2 regions of the Micromonospora sp. NBRC 107095 genome follow, and region 1 is predicted to be linked to the other one. Evidence: riboswitches for the same ligand, from Rfam matches in the RefSeq annotation. Region 1 holds a riboswitch; the other holds the start of a gene.
What was found. A riboswitch is a leader RNA that binds a small molecule or an ion and turns the genes downstream of it on or off. The one in region 1 is predicted to bind cobalamin.
Positions count from the first base shown of each region.

Region 2: another riboswitch for cobalamin. It lies ahead of QSK15_RS30750 (ribonucleoside-diphosphate reductase subunit alpha); the one in region 1 lies ahead of cobN (cobaltochelatase subunit CobN).

Region 1 covers NZ_BSTU01000005.1:179,780-187,312, forward strand. The annotation lists gene cobN (cobaltochelatase subunit CobN) at 1-3,531, opposite strand, end outside; cobalamin riboswitch at 3,823-3,999, opposite strand; gene QSK15_RS23700 (MBL fold metallo-hydrolase) at 4,318-5,034, shown strand; gene QSK15_RS23705 (hypothetical protein) at 5,037-5,372, opposite strand; gene QSK15_RS23710 (RNA polymerase sigma factor) at 5,509-6,081, shown strand; gene QSK15_RS23715 (hypothetical protein) at 6,074-6,793, shown strand; gene QSK15_RS23720 (hypothetical protein) at 6,883-7,371, shown strand; gene QSK15_RS23725 (hypothetical protein) at 7,402-7,533, shown strand, end outside.
Region 2 covers NZ_BSTU01000007.1:535,352-542,884, forward strand. The annotation lists gene QSK15_RS30725 (ABC transporter substrate-binding protein) at 1-137, shown strand, start outside; gene QSK15_RS30730 (ATP-binding cassette domain-containing protein) at 137-955, shown strand; gene QSK15_RS30735 (aldo/keto reductase) at 952-1,971, shown strand; gene QSK15_RS30740 (FadR/GntR family transcriptional regulator) at 1,976-2,698, opposite strand; gene QSK15_RS30745 (enolase C-terminal domain-like protein) at 2,706-4,100, opposite strand; cobalamin riboswitch at 4,388-4,604, shown strand; gene QSK15_RS30750 (ribonucleoside-diphosphate reductase subunit alpha) at 4,798-7,128, shown strand; gene QSK15_RS30755 (ribonucleotide-diphosphate reductase subunit beta) at 7,197-7,533, shown strand, end outside.

The sequences.
Region 1 (7,533 bases):
CGGATTGGACCGCTCCAGGAACTCCCGGGTGGTGTCGTCGAAGAGGTACGCGGCGGCGAGGTGCTCGTACATCCAGTCGTCGACGACACCGGCGGTGGCGTCGTAGCCGAACAGGTAGTCCACTGTGGCCGCCAGCTCGAAAGCGCCCTTGTAGCCGTGCCGGCGCATCGCGGCGATCCACTTCGGGTTGACCACCCGGGCCCGGAACACCCGCCGGGTCTCCTCGCCCAGCGTGCGGGTGCGCACGTCGTGCGGCATCGCCGAGTCACCCACGTACGCCGCCGGTGACGTGCCGGTGAGGTGGCGGACCACCGCCACCATCCCGCCGTGGTACTGGAAGTAGTCGTCGGAGTCGACGATGTCGTGCTCGCGGGTGTCCTGGTTCTTCACCGCCACCGCGATCCGGGCGAACGAGCGCTCCATGTCGGCGCGCGCCTCCCGCCCGTCCAGGCCCCGGCCGTAGGCGTAGCCGCCCCACACCGCGTACACCTCGGCCAGGTCGGCGTCGCTGCGCCAGGTCCGGGCGTCGATCAAGGGCAACAGCCCCGCGCCGTAGGCGCCGGGCTTGGAGCCGAAGATCCGGGCGGTGGCCCGCCGCTCGTCGCCGTGCTCGGCGAGGTCGGCGGTGACGTGCGCCCGCAGGTAGTTCTCCTCGGCCGGCTCGTCCAGGGCGGCGACCCGCCGGACGGCGTCGTCGAGCAGCGCCACCACGTGCGGGAACGCGTCGCGGAAGAAGCCGGAGATGCGCACGGTGACGTCGACCCGCGGTCGGCCCAGCTCGGCGGTCGGCACCACCTCGACGCCGGTGACCCGCCGGGACCTGTCGTCCCAGACCGGTCGGCAGCCGAGCAGCGCGAGCACCTCGGCGATGTCGTCGCCCTGGGTCCGCATGGCGCTGGTGCCCCACACGGTCAACCCCACCGAGCGGGGGTACGCGCCGGTGTCGGCGAGGTGTCGGGCCAGCAGCGAGTCGGCGAGGGCCACCCCGACGTCCCAGGCGTTGCGGCTGGGGATGGCCTTCGGGTCGACGGAGTAGAAGTTGCGGCCGGTCGGCAGCACGTTGACCAGACCCCGGGTGGGTGAGCCGGACGGGCCGGGCGGCACGAACCTGCCGTCCAGCGCCCCGAGGGTGTTGGTCAGCTCGTCGGTGGTGCGGTCCAGTCGGGGCACCAGCTCGGTGGCGGCGAAGTGCAGCACCGCGGCGACGTCCGGGATCGTGCGGCCGGTCACCTCCGCCACCACGGCGTCGACGGTGTCCACGGCCCAGTCCATGGCCTCCATGCCGACGACGAGCCGCCGGGCGAGGGCTTCGATGAGGTCGATCGCGTCGGCGGCGGTGCCGGCCGGGCCGTCCACGACGTCGGTCAACGCCGCCGGCAGCGCCAGGCGCTGCCCCGGTGTCGCGAGCAGCTCCTGCTCGTCGAGGGAGTACGCGACGGCGAGGGCCTGTCGCAGGCCGGGCAGGGCCCGCGCGCCGCCCCAGATCTGCGGGGCGCGCAGCACCGCGAGCACCAGGTTGACCCGGGGCTCACCGGTGGGCGCGTCGGCGAGGATGTGCAGCCCGTCGCGGATCTGCACGTCCTTGACCTCGCACAGGTACCCGTCGAGGTGCAGCACGAAGTCGTCGAAGTCGTCCGCGTCGGGCATCGCCTCGGCGTGCAGGTCGTGGTGCAGCTCGGCGGCGCGCACCAGGTCCCAGATCTGGGCCCGCACGGTGGGCACCTTCGCCGGGTCGAGGGCCTGCACCGTCGCGTACTCGTCGAGCAGTTGCTCCAGTTTGGCCAGGTCGCCGTAGGTTTCCGCGCGGGCCATCGGCGGCACCAGGTGGTCGACGACCACGGCGTGCGACCGCCGCTTGGCCTGGGTGCCCTCGCCGGGATCGTTGACGATGAACGGGTAGACGAGTGGCAGGTCACCGAGGACCGCGTCGGGCGCGCAGTCGGCGGCCAGGCCGAGGCCCTTGCCGGGCAGCCACTCGCACGTGCCGTGCTTGCCGAGGTGCACCACGGCGTCCGCGCCGAAGCCGCCGTCCGCGACCGGCGCGGTCAACCAGCGGTACGCGGCCAGGTAGTGGTGACTCGGTGGCAGGTCCGGGTCGTGGTAGATGGCGATCGGGTTCTCCCCGAAGCCGCGGGGCGGCTGGATCAACAGGACGACGTTGCCGAAGCGCAGGCCGGCGAGCACGATGTCGCCGCCGTCGGTGTACAGCTCGCCAGGCGGCTCACCCCAGTGTTCAGTGATCCGCTCGCGCAGCTCGGCCGGGACCTTGTCGAACCAGCGCCGGTACGTCTGCCCCGGTATCCGGGCCTCCGCGCCGGCCAACTGCTCGGGGGTGAGCCACTCCACGTCGTGGCCACCGGCGGCGATCAGCGCGTGGATCAGCGCGTCGCCGTCGGCGGGCACCGGGCCGTCGCCCAGGTGGTAGCCGGCGTCCGCGAGCGCGGCGAACAGCCGTACCGCCGACGCCGGGGTGTCCAGGCCGACCGCGTTGCCGACCCGGGAGTGCTTCGTCGGGTACGAGCTGAGCACCACGGCGACGCGCTTGTCGGCGGCCGGCACGTACCGCAGCCGGGCGTGGCGCACCGCGATCCCGGCGACCCGGGCGGCCCGCTCGGGGTCGGCGGCGTAGACCGAGAGCCCGTCGGCGTCGATCTGCTTGAACGAGAACGGGACGGTGACGATCCGGCCGTCGAACTCGGGGATGGCCACCTGCATGGCGGCGTCCAACGGGGACAGCCCGGCGTCGCTGTCGGCCCACTGCGCCCGGGTGCTGGTGAGGCAGAGTGCCTGGATGACCGGCACGTCCAGGGCGGCCAGGGCGCCGACGTCCCAGGCGTCCTCGTCGCCGCCGCCGGAGGCGTCCGCGGCGACCGCACCGCCGGCCGCGAGCACCGTTACCAGCAGCGCGTCACAGCGGGCGAAGAGCCCGAGCGGACCAGCGTCCGCGGTCAGCCCGCGCAGGGAGCCGCAGAAGATCGGCAGCGGGTTGCCGCCGGCCTTGTGGACCGCGTCCGCGAGCACGTCGACGAACTCGGTGTTGCCCGCGAGGGCGTGCGCCCGGTAGAAGACGATCCCCACTGTGGGCTGATCCGGACTGGTGGGGTACTCGCGGTGCACGCCGTACGCCGGGGTGGGTGCGGGCGGGGCGAACCCCTCACCGGTGAGCAGCACCGTGTCGGAGAGGAACCGGGCCAGCTGCCCGAGGTTGTCCGGGCCGCCCTCGACCAGGTACGCCAGCGCCTGGGTGACGACCCCGGCCGGCACCGTGGAGATGGCCATCAGCTCCGCGTCGGGCAGCGCCTCGCCGCCGAGCACGACCGTCGGCACGCCGGTGGCGAGCACCGCGGCGAGGCCGTCCGGCCACGCCTGCCGACCGCCGAGCAGGCGTACGACGACGAGGGCGACCCCGTCGAGCAGGGCGGGCACCTCCTCGACGGTGACCCGCGCGGGGTTCGCCAACCGGTAGTCGGCGCCGCTGGCGCGGGCGGCCAGCAGGTCGGTGTCGGCGGTGGAGAGCAGCAGAATGCGCACGGCACGCTCCGGAAAGTGACGTCGACGCGCTCGCCGAAGCGGGCTGGGCGACGTGGGATGGGCGCGGGGTTCAGCAGGCACCGCGACCCGGGCGGCTCACCGGCGCGGGGCCGACGGCGACGGGTGGCGCGGTGGGGAACTCAGCGGTGAACGGCGCGGGAGCGTGCGGAGGCCGGCGCGTCGGTGCGGCCGGTTCGGGGCGCGGCGGGGCGTCCGCCGCTCAGCTCGCGACGGTGATCGTCGGTCACAGAGACGCCATGCGTCATCGGGTCCTCCTCGGGTGTCCACGCCCTGGGGTACGTTCCGACGGCCGAAGTATCCTGGCTTCCGGATCGACGCTCTCCCCCGGCCTTCCAACCGCAGACACACGGCCGTGACTCACGAGGGGGGATCGCTCCCCGGTGACAGTGGCGGGACCGCGTCGGATTCGCACCGACTTCCTTCACTGCCGTCAGGCCGCGAATGCTGCCACACCCCTGCGCCGCCGGTCAACGCCGGCCCAGCCCCACCAGGCGGACATCACCGATCGAGCCTCGCCGATCGGTGTGAGTGCGGCTCCGCGCCTCGCGATGCCCCAGATCAATGCGCGACGCCCTTTGCTCTGCTGCCCTATGTGCACCAGACACGGGGGGGGTCGCCGGTGCGTACAGGGCAGCAGAGCAAAGGACCGCCGAACACATCCTGGCCTGCGCCGATCGTCCGGCAGGACGGTGCCCGACGGTGTGCTGACCTAGGATCGGCACCGCCACAGCGGCGAACCGCGATCAATGACGGAGATCGATCACCATGGCCGTCCCGCAGTTCCACCACCTGGCCGGCCGTGTCTGGGTCTGTCCGGGCGACCCCGACCCCGAGGCGGTCCAGGCCGGTGTCGCCGTCGTCGCCGACGAGCGCGGCAGTGTGATGATCGACGCCGGGCAGAGCCCCACGCACGCCCGCGCGATCCAGGCCGCGCTCGCCGCGGCCGGGCTGCCACGGCCCCGCTGGCTCGTCTACACCCACCACCACTGGGACCACGTCTGGGGCGCTTGCGCCTGGCCCGGCGTGGAGATCGTCGGACACGAGACGGCAGTGCCGCTGCTACGCGCTGAGGCTGCCCAGCCGTGGAGTCACCACTATCTGGACGCGCGGGTACGCGCCGACCCGCGCCTCGGCCCGAGCTTCCGGGCGCGGGCCCGCGCGATGGATTCCTGGGCGGACTTCACCATCCTGCCGCCAACCCGGACCTTCACCGATGTCGACGAGTTGCCGGTGGGCGTCGGGCTGCGACACGTCGGCGGCGGCCACGCCCCAGATTCGACGGTCGTGCTGGTGCCGGACTCGGGCGTCATGCTGCTGGGCGACTGCTTCTACCCGCCGCCGGCACACCTGCGCCGACCCGACGATGGCCCCGACCTGGGCCTGGTCCGCCGACTGCTCCAGGACGACTACCTGTGGTACGTCTCCAGCCACGCCGAGCCGATGACGGCTGAGCAGGCCCGGTCAGCCGTCGAGGCCGCCTGACCTCAGCGGGCGTGACGTTCCGGGTGGGCTCGACTCCAGGCCCGCATCCGCTCCGGGTAGCCGGTGCGCGCCGCCTCGTACAACGGCACCGCGTGCTTGCGGGCGATGGCCCCGGCTGCGCGGGGCGTTCCGGTACGGCGACGGATCCACTCGCCGTCGTGGGCGATCGCCACGACCGTGGTGTCCGTCGCGGTCGTCTCCGGCTCCAGGTAGAACTCCACCCCGCGCCGGCTGGCGACGAACTCCTCCAGCGCCGCGAGGTCGTCGCGGGTCGCCTCGCGGTCCAGCTTCGTCGGGGTCGTCTCGGCACCCCGTGACCGGCGACTGAACCAGCTCATGCCCCGCCCCTCTCCTCGACGCCCCTCCAGTGCAGCACCGATTCCTGGCAATACCCTGCACGCCCGATGGGAGAGAGCTGACCCGGGCCGGAAATCCGGGTGGAACCCGCGGCGGGTGGGCGGTGTCATGTGGGTGATGCGAACGGAGGCTGCCCTGGACGACGAGGCGCTCGTCACCCGCGCTCGCGCCGGTGACCTGGAGGCGTACGACCTCCTGGTCGCCCGGCACACCGCGTCCGCGTACCGGACGGCGGTGCTGCTCGGTGCCGGCTCGGACTCCGAGGACGTCATTCAGGAGGCGTTCGTGAAGGCGTACCGGAAGCTGTCCCGTTACCGGGGCGAGGCGTCCTTCCGGTCGTGGCTGCTGGCGATCGTCGCCAACGAGACCCGCAACCTGCACCGCTCCCGTGGCCGGCGCGACGGGCTCGTGCTGCGGGCGGCGGCAGCGGACCCGACGTCCGAGGTCGCCGAGGACGACGCGGTCGGCGCGGTCCTCGCCGGGGAGCGCCGGGCGTCGCTGGTGCGGGCCCTACGGCAACTGCCGGTACGCGACCGCGAGGTGATCGTCTGCCGGTTCTTCCTCGACCTCAGCGAAGAGGAGACGGTGGCGGCGCTGGGCTGGCCCCGGGGCACTGTGAAGTCGCGCACCTCCAGGGCGCTGGCGAAGCTTCGCACCCTGCTCGACCGGGAGGAGGTCCGGCATGGGTGACCTCGAACGGGAACTGCGGGACCTCTCCGCCTGGCTGGACACACCCGATCCGCCCGACGTGAGCGTCCGCGTCCGCGTCCGACTCGGCACGCCCGCGCCCCGGCGGCGCCGGTGGCGTTCACTAGCCGCGGTGGCGCTCGTCACCGTGCTGGTGGCGGTGTTGCCGCCGACCCGGGCCGCCATCGCCGACGTCGTCACCGGGCTGCTGCGCTTCGCCGGTGTCAGCATCGCCACCTCACCCGCCCCCACGCCGCCCGGTGCGACCGCGTCGCCGATACCCGGGCAGCGGGTCGTCGCCCTGGACGAGGCGCAGCGGGCGGTGCGATTTCCGATCCGCCTGCCGGCGAAGCTGGGCCCACCCGAGCGGGTGCTGGTCGCCGACCCGGACGCCACCGGCAGGTACCGGGTGGCGGCGCTGCTCTACGACGGGGGCGCGCTGCGCGTCGACGCGTTCGACGGCCACCTCGACCTGGCCTTCCACAAGGAGGTCACCCCGCCGGGCGCGGACTGGGTCCAGGTCAACGGCGACTTCGCCGTCTGGGTCGACGGCCCGCATGTGCTGTCCTACGTGGACCGGGCGGGCGGGATCCGCCGGGAGACCGCCCGGCTGGCCGCCGCCACCCTGATCTGGCAGGACAACGAGGTGAGTTACCGGCTGGAGGGCCACCTCACCAGGGCCGAGGCGATCGAGATCGCCCGCTCGCTGCGCTAGGAACCTGGCGGGCGCGGGCGGTGTCGCAAAGGTGCGACGAGTCGTCGACGCGTACCGGAAGGGGCAAGATGGGTTCCTGGGGCAGGTTGATGCTGGCATCCTCGGTGTTCCTGGTGGCGGGGTGCACGACCACGACCAGCGGCGGATCGGCCGCACCGGCTGCCACCACCGCCACGGCGAGCGCCGTGACGGGCTGCGGCTCGCGGGTCGAGACCGGGTCGCTGCCGGACTGGGCGGACGCCGGATTCAGCGGGGACGCGCGGGTTCCGCACGTCTTCGGCGCGAAGGGCGACATCGTGGCGGTGCTGTTCGCCCATCCGCTGCGGCAGGTCCGCGACGACGGGTCGAACAACAAGATCCTCTGGGTGGCCCGCGCCGCCACGACCTCGCCCGATCCGGTCGCACCGGCAACCCTGGTGATCACCGCGAGGTTGGACGGCACCGACACGCAGGTGATCCGGGAGGTCCCCGGCGGCCCCGGTCCGTCGATCATCGACCTGCCCCGGGCCGGTTGCTGGCGCCTCGATCTGAGCTGGTCCGGGCACACCGACACGATGGACCTGGTCTACGCCCCGTGAGCCAGCGCCCGACCGCCTAGGCTGCCTGGCGTGCGGGAGGACGTACGGGTGGCGGCTGCCCGCAACAACGCCGAGTGGTGCGACATCGTCTGCGGCAGCCACGGGCTGCCCGGCCGTACCGACGCCGACGCCTGGTCGGTCCCACGCCGGTCGCCACAGTGG
Region 2 (7,533 bases), on a different contig from region 1:
TGGTCAAGCACCTCCGGGACAAGGCGCCGCTGGCATCGGCCGACACCGGCGTCACGTTCGTCACCAAGGAGAACATCGACTCGGCGGAGATCAAGGCGGTGCTCGAGCCCAGCTGCGCCAACCCGCCGGTGCAGTGATGGGCGTGAACCCCACGGCCACCGCGACCAGCGACCAGCAACCCACCGACGCGGAGCCGCCGGTCCTCGAAGCCCGCGGCATCGTCAAGCGGTTCGGGCACGTCGAGGCGTTGCGGGGGGCCGACTTCACCGTCCGCCGGGGCGAGGTCGTCGCGTTGATCGGTGACAACGGCGCCGGGAAGAGCACCCTGATCAAGACCTTGTCCGGTGTGCATCCGCCGGATGAGGGCGAGATCCTGATCGGCGGCCGTCCGGTCCAGTTCTCCACCCCGGTCGATGCCCGCCGGGCCGGGGTGGAGACCGTCTACCAGGATCTCGCCGTCGCCGACGACCTGAGCGTGGCCGCCAACCTGTATCTCGGCCGGGAGATCCTGCGCTCCGGGCCACTCGGTCGGCTCGGCCTGCTCGACAAGCGCGCCATGCGGCAGGGTGCCGCCGCCGCCCTCGACGAACTGGGCGTACGGATTCCCCGGGTGACCACCCCGATCGCCATGCTCTCCGGTGGACAGCGGCAGTGCGTGGCGGTCGCCCGCGCCATCATCTGGGCGACCAACGTGGTCATCCTCGACGAGCCCACCGCGGCGCTGGGAGTGGTCCAGACCGGGCGGGTGCTCGACGTGGTCCGACGGGCCCGCGACGCCGGCATGTCGGTGGTGCTGGTGAGCCACAACATGCCGCAGGTGCTCGACATCGCCGACCGGGTCGAGGTGCTGCGCCTCGGCCGGCGGGCCGCCCAACTGCGCGCCGACGAGACCACCACCGACGAGCTGGTCGCGGCGATGACCGGCAGCACCGGTGTGGATCGGGGTGAGCGGTGACGGCGGCCGTGCACCGGGGTGCGCGCGGTCGCACCCGGTGGGCGGGCTGGGCCGCCGCCGGGTCGCAGCCGCGGCTGAGCGCGCTGGGCTTCGGCGCCGCACAGGGCGGCAACCTGTACCGGGCGACGTCGGATGAGCAGTTCGCCGCCGCTGTGGACACCGCCTGGGCGGGCGGCATCCGGTACTTCGACACCGCGCCGCACTACGGGCTGGGGCTGTCGGAGCGGCGGTTGGGCGCCGCCCTGCGCTCCCGCCCGCGCGACGAGTACGTGGTGTCGACGAAGGTCGGCCGGCTGCTCGTGCCGTCACCGGAGGCGGCGCACCGACGGGACCCGGAGGGTTTCGACGTTCCCGCCGATCATCGCCGGGTCTGGGACTTCAGCCGGGACGGCGTGCGCCGTTCGCTGGAGGCGAGCCTTCGGCGTACTGGCCTGGACCGGATCGACGTGGTGTATCTCCATGATCCGGACGAGCACTGGGAGCAGGCCGCGTACGAGGCCCTCCCGGCGTTGGTGGAGCTGCGCGAGCAGGGCGTGATCGGTGCCGTCGGTGCCGGCATGAACCAGTCCGCGATGCTGGCCCGGTTCGTGGCCGAGACCGACGTGGACGTGGTGATGTGCGCCGGTCGGTACACGCTGCTGGAGCAGGGCGCGTTGACCGACCTGCTGCCTGCCGCGCAGGCCCGCCACGTCGGTGTGGTGGTCGCCGGGGTCTACAACTCCGGGTTGCTGGCCCGGGACATGCCGCCGACCGACGCCGTCTACGACTACCGGCAGGCGCCGGCGGAGGTGATCGACCAGGCCCGCCGGATAGCGCGGGTCTGCCAGGCGTACGGCGTCACGTTGCCCCAGGCGGCGCTGGCGTTCGTCCGTCGCCACCCGGCCGTGGTGTCGACGGTGGTCGGCATGCGGGACGAGGCCCAGGTGACCGAGACCCTGCGCCGGGCTGACGTCGACGTCCCCGATCAGCTCTGGGCGGCCCTGTACGACGAGGGGTTGCTCGACGTGCAGTCGTGAACGGTCACGAGCGGGCCGTCTCGATGGCCGCGTCGGTGTCGTCGGGCAACCCCTGCAACGACTCCTCCACGCCGATCAGGTGGTTGGCCATCCTGGTGCGGGCCCGCTCCGGGTCGCGCGCCACGAGGGCCTTCAGGATCGCCACATGTTCGTCGTGGGTCCGCAGGTCCGCGCCCTCCTCGTGCAGGCTGCGCCAGAGCCGGCTGCGGATGGTGCGCCCGGCGAAGGCCTCGATCAGGCCGACGAGCACCGGATTCTCGGCGTGCACGGCGATGATCCGGTGGAAGGCGATGTCGATTTCCATGATTCGCTCGTGGTCCTGCGGCGACTGGCCGACCAGCCGGGCCGCCTCGTCGAGCAGGTCCCCCGCCTGAGCCAGCGCCTCGTCGGTGATCCTGGTGGCCGCCAACCGGGCGGCCTCGCACTCCAACAGTCGCCGGACGGTGTGGATGTGCCGCGGGTCGCCCTGACCCTGGAAGTCGACCACGAAACCCATCGGGGCCAGCAGTTGCGGGGCGTCGAGGTTGGTGACGTAGGTGCCGTCGCCCTGGCGGATGTTGACGATGCCGAGGATCGACAGCGCCGACATCCCCTCGCGCAGCGAGCCCCGTGAGACGCCGAGCGACTCCGCGAGGTCCTTCTCGATGGGTAGCCGGTCACCGGGCCGGAACTGCCCTTCGAGGATCATCCGTTTGATGCCGTTGACCACTTCGTCTGTGCGAGACATGCTTCCCCTAGCGGCCGACGGGGGTGGCCTGTCCACCCGCGATCACGTACGCCTCCGGAGATGACACGGTAGTCGGGTCCGCCGCGGCCCAGTAGTGGCCGTCGGGAAACCGGTAGAGCGTGACCGACTCGGGACGCATCCGGGTGGAGTAGCCGGGTTGGCTGGGCAGGACGTAACCGCTTCCCGAGCCGGTGTCGCGGATGATGCACGGGTCGGTGAAGTGCTCGTGCAGGTGGTCGACGAACTCGGTGACCCGGTTGGTGAGGTCCCCCGAGATCGCCACGTAGTCGAGCACCGAGACGTGTTGGACCATCTCGCACAGCCCGACTCCGCCGGCGTGGGGGCACACCGGGATGTCGAACTTCGCGGCGAGCAGCAGCACGGCGACGATCTCGTTGATGCTGGCCAGCCTGCCGGTGTCCAACTGGCAGAAGTCGATGGCCTCGGCCTGGAACAGCTGCTTGAACATCACCCGGTTGTGGCAGTGCTCGCCGGTGGCCACGCCGATCGGAGCGACGGCACGGCGGACGGCGGCGTGGCCGAGGATGTCGTCGGGGCTGGTCGGCTCCTCGATCCAGAGCGGCTTGAACTTGGCGAGAGCGGTGACCCACTCGATGGCCTGGCCGACATCCCACACCTGGTTGGCGTCGATCATCAGGTTGCGGTCCGGGCCGAGGATCTCCCGGGCGATCGCGCAGCGGCGGATGTCGTCGTCGAGGTTGGCGCCGACCTTGAGCTTGACGTAGCCGTAGCCGCTGTCCACCGCCTCCTGGCACAGCCGGCGCAGCTTGTCGTCGCCGTAGCCGAGCCAGCCCGCCGAGGTGGTGTAGGCGGGGTAGCCGGTCCGGTCGAGCTCGGCGAGGCGGTCGGCCTTCGTGCTCTCCTTGGCGCGCAGGATGGCCAGCGCCTCGTCCCGGGTCAGGGCGTCGGACAGGTAGCGCAGGTCCGCGATGTCGACGAGTTGCTCGGGGGACATGTCGGTGAGCAGTCGCCACAGTGGCTTGTCGGCGACCCGGGCGGCCAGGTCCCACGACGCGTTCAGCACGGCCGCCAGCGACAGGTGGACGACGCCCTTCTCGGGGCCGAGCCAGCGCAGCTGAGAGTCGGAGGTCAGGAGGCGGTAGACGGCGCCCATGTCCGCCGCCATCGTCGCCACGTCCAGGCCCACGAGAAGCTGTGCCTGGTGGACCGCCGCCGCCGCGACGATGTCGTTGCCACGGCCGATGGTGAAGGTCAGCCCGTGCCCCGCGAGCGGCGCGCCCGCGCCGTCGACGCCGTCGGTGTGCAGCACGACGTAGGCCGCCGAGTAGTCGCCGTCCTTGTTCATGGCGTCTGACCCGTCAGCGGTCAGGGAGGTGGGGAAGCGGACGTCCTCGACGGTGACGGCAGTGATCTGCGGCATGCGCTCCTCGCCCGGCTAGGCTAAAGATCAGATGATCACTGGGAGTATACGGACGGCTCCTCGGGTGCGTCAACGTTGTCGATCACTACGGACGTGCAGACATATGATGTTTGCGTGGGGTGTCGACCCACTGACCATTGTCGACACCGACGCGGAGAATCGTGCCCCCGGTGTCGGCGTCGTCCGGCGCGGCGCGCGCGGCCCGGGTGGTGACGGTGGTCACCGCGCTGGCCGCCGACACGCCCGAGACCGACATGTGGGGTGTGACAACGGCTGCGTCCCTATATATGGTGTCGAGCGCAGCTGGTTCGGCCGCTCATCCGGCGCGGTCGAGGCAACAGGGAACCCGGTGGAAATCCGGGACTGTCCCGCAGCGGTGAGTGGGAACGACCGCCGTCATCAGCACTGGGCCACCCATCGGCCTGGGAAGCGACGGCCACTAGGAGACCGGCGAGCCCGGTCGTGCCCGCGAGTCCGAAGACCTGCCAGCGCGCCGCGTACCCGCATCCGGGTGCGCGGCGGTCCGAGGCCGCGTGGGACGGCTGACGCCACCTGATCCCACGCCGCGCCGGCGTGGCGTCCGTCGGTGTCTGTCTCCTCGCGTCCGGGCCACCAGGTCTCGAACTCCGAGGAGCGAGTGGTGACAGTCACCCAGGTAGTCCCGGTCAGCGCCGACACGCCCGCGCGGCGGACGCCGATGCGGGTCCGCAAGCGCGACGGCGCGGCCGAACCCGTGGACGTGAACAAGATCGTCCGGGCGGTCGAGCGGTGGGCCGACGATCTGACCGACGTCGACCCGATGCGGGTGGCCACCCGCACCATCAGCGGCCTCTACGACGGCGCCACCACCGCCGAACTGGACCGGCTCTCCATCCAGACCGCGGCCGAGATGATCGGTGAGGAGCCGCAGTACTCCCGCCTCGCCGCGCGGCTGCTGGCCGCCTACGTCGACAAGGAGGTACGCCGGCAGGGCATCACCTCGTTCAGCGCGGCGATCCGGGTCGGCCACGCCGAAGGGCTGATCGGGGACGACACCGCCGCGTTCGTCGCCGCACACGCCACGACCCTCGATGCCGCCGTCGACCCGGACGGCGACCGCCGGTTCGAGTACTTCGGACTGCGCACCGTCTACGACCGCTACCTGCTGCGCCACCCCACCAGCCGACTGGTGCTGGAGACCCCGCAGTACTGGCTGCTGCGGGTGGCCTGCGGTCTGTCCCGGACGCCGGACGAGGCGGTCGGCTTCTACCGACTGATGTCCAGTCTGGCCTACCTGCCCAGCTCACCGACCTTGTTCAACTCCGGGACCCGGCACACCCAGATGTCCTCCTGCTACCTGGTCGACTCCCCGCTCGACGAGTTGGACTCGATCTACGCCCGGTACGCCCAGGTCGCCAACCTGTCCAAGTTCGCCGGTGGCATCGGCATCGCGTACTCCCGGGTCCGCTCCCGCGGCGCGCTGATCCGGGGCACCAACGGGCAGTCCAACGGGATCGTGCCGTGGCTGCGCACCCTGGACGCGAGCGTGGCGGCGGTCAACCAGGGCGGCCGGCGCAAGGGCGCGGCCTGCGTCTACCTGGAGCCGTGGCACCCGGACATCGAGGAGTTCCTGCACCTGCGCGACAACACCGGCGAGGACGCCCGGCGCACCCACAACCTGAACCTGGCCAACTGGATCCCGGACGAGTTCATGCGCCGGGTCGAGGCCGACGAGATGTGGTCGCTGTTCGACCCGAACGAGGTGCCCGAGCTGCCGGACCTGTGGGGGGATCGGTTCGACGCCGCGTACCGGGAGGCCGAGGCGCAGGGCCGCTACGTGCGGCAGGTTCCGGCGCGGGAGCTGTACGGCACGATGATGCGCACCCTCGCCCAGACCGGCAACGGGTGGATGACCTTCAAGGACGCGTCGAACCGGCTGTGCAACCAGACCGCCGAGGACGGCAACGTGGTGCACCTGTCCAACCTCTGCACCGAGATCGTCGAGGTGTCCAGCGACACCGAGACCGCCGTGTGCAACCTCGGCTCGGTGAACCTCGCCGCCCACCTCACCGACGGCGGCATCGACTGGGAGAGGCTGCGCGCCACGGTGCGCACCGCGGTGACCTTCCTCGACCGGGTCATCGACATCAACTACTACCCGACCGCGCAGGCGGCGGCGAGCAACCCCCGCTGGCGGCCGGTCGGGCTCGGGCTGATGGGCCTACAGGACGTCTTCTTCGCACTGCGGCTGCCGTTCGACTCGCCGGCCGCCCGGGAACTGTCCACCCGGATCAGCGAGGAGCTGTACCTGACCGCGCTGGAGACCTCCGCCGACCTGGCCCGCGACTTCGGCGCGCACCCGGCGTACCCGCAGACCCGGGCCGCGCGGGGCCAGCTCCAGCCCGACCTGTGGGGTGTCGAGGGCACCCAGACGGCACGCTGGGAGGCGCTGCGCGAGCGGGTCGAGGCGTACGGGCTGCGTAACTCGCTGCTGGTGGCGGTCGCGCCGACAGCCACCATCGCCTCGATCGCCGGATGCTACGAGTGCATCGAGCCGCAGGTGTCCAACCTGTTCAAGCGCGAGACCCTGTCGGGGGAGTTCCTCCAGGTCAACACCGCTCTGGTCCGGGAGTTGAAGGCACGCGGTCTGTGGACCGAGCCGATCCGTTCGGCGATCAAGCGGGCCGAGGGGTCGGTGCAGGACATCGCCGAGCTGCCGGCCGGCGTACGGGAGTTGTTCCGCACCGCCTGGGAGCTGCCGCAGCGGGCGCTGATCGACCTGGCCGCCGCCCGCGCCCCGTTCATCGACCAGTCCCAGTCGCTGAACCTGTTCCTGGCCGCGCCGACCATCGGCAAGCTCTCCTCGATGTACCTGTACGCCTGGAAGGCCGGCCTGAAGACCACGTACTACCTGCGTTCGCGCCCCGCCACCCGGATCCAGCAGGCCACCGTCGGCGCTGTCGCGCCCGCCGCTGTCACGGTCGCCGTCGACGCGGAGGCGCTGGCCTGCTCACTGGAGAACCCCGAATCGTGCGAGGCCTGCCAGTGAGCCCCGCCGACGCCATCACCGACGCCGCCATCACCGACGCCGCCACCATCGACACGAGGACCACGCACATGCTGCTCGACCCCGGGATGGACCTCACCCTGCGCCCGATGCGCTACCCGCACTTCTTCGACCGCTTCCGCGACGCCATCCGCAACACCTGGACCGTCGAGGAGGTCGACCTGCACGCCGACCTCGCCGACCTGGACAAGCTGTCACCGGCCGAGCGGCACCTGGTCAGCCGCCTGGTCGCGTTCTTCGCCACCGGCGACACGATCGTCGCCAACAACCTGGTGCTCAACCTCTACCAGCACGTGAACAGCCCCGAGGGTCGGCTCTACCTGTCCCGGCAGCTGTTCGAGGAGGCGGTGCACGTCCAGTTCTATCTCAACCTCCTCGACACCTACG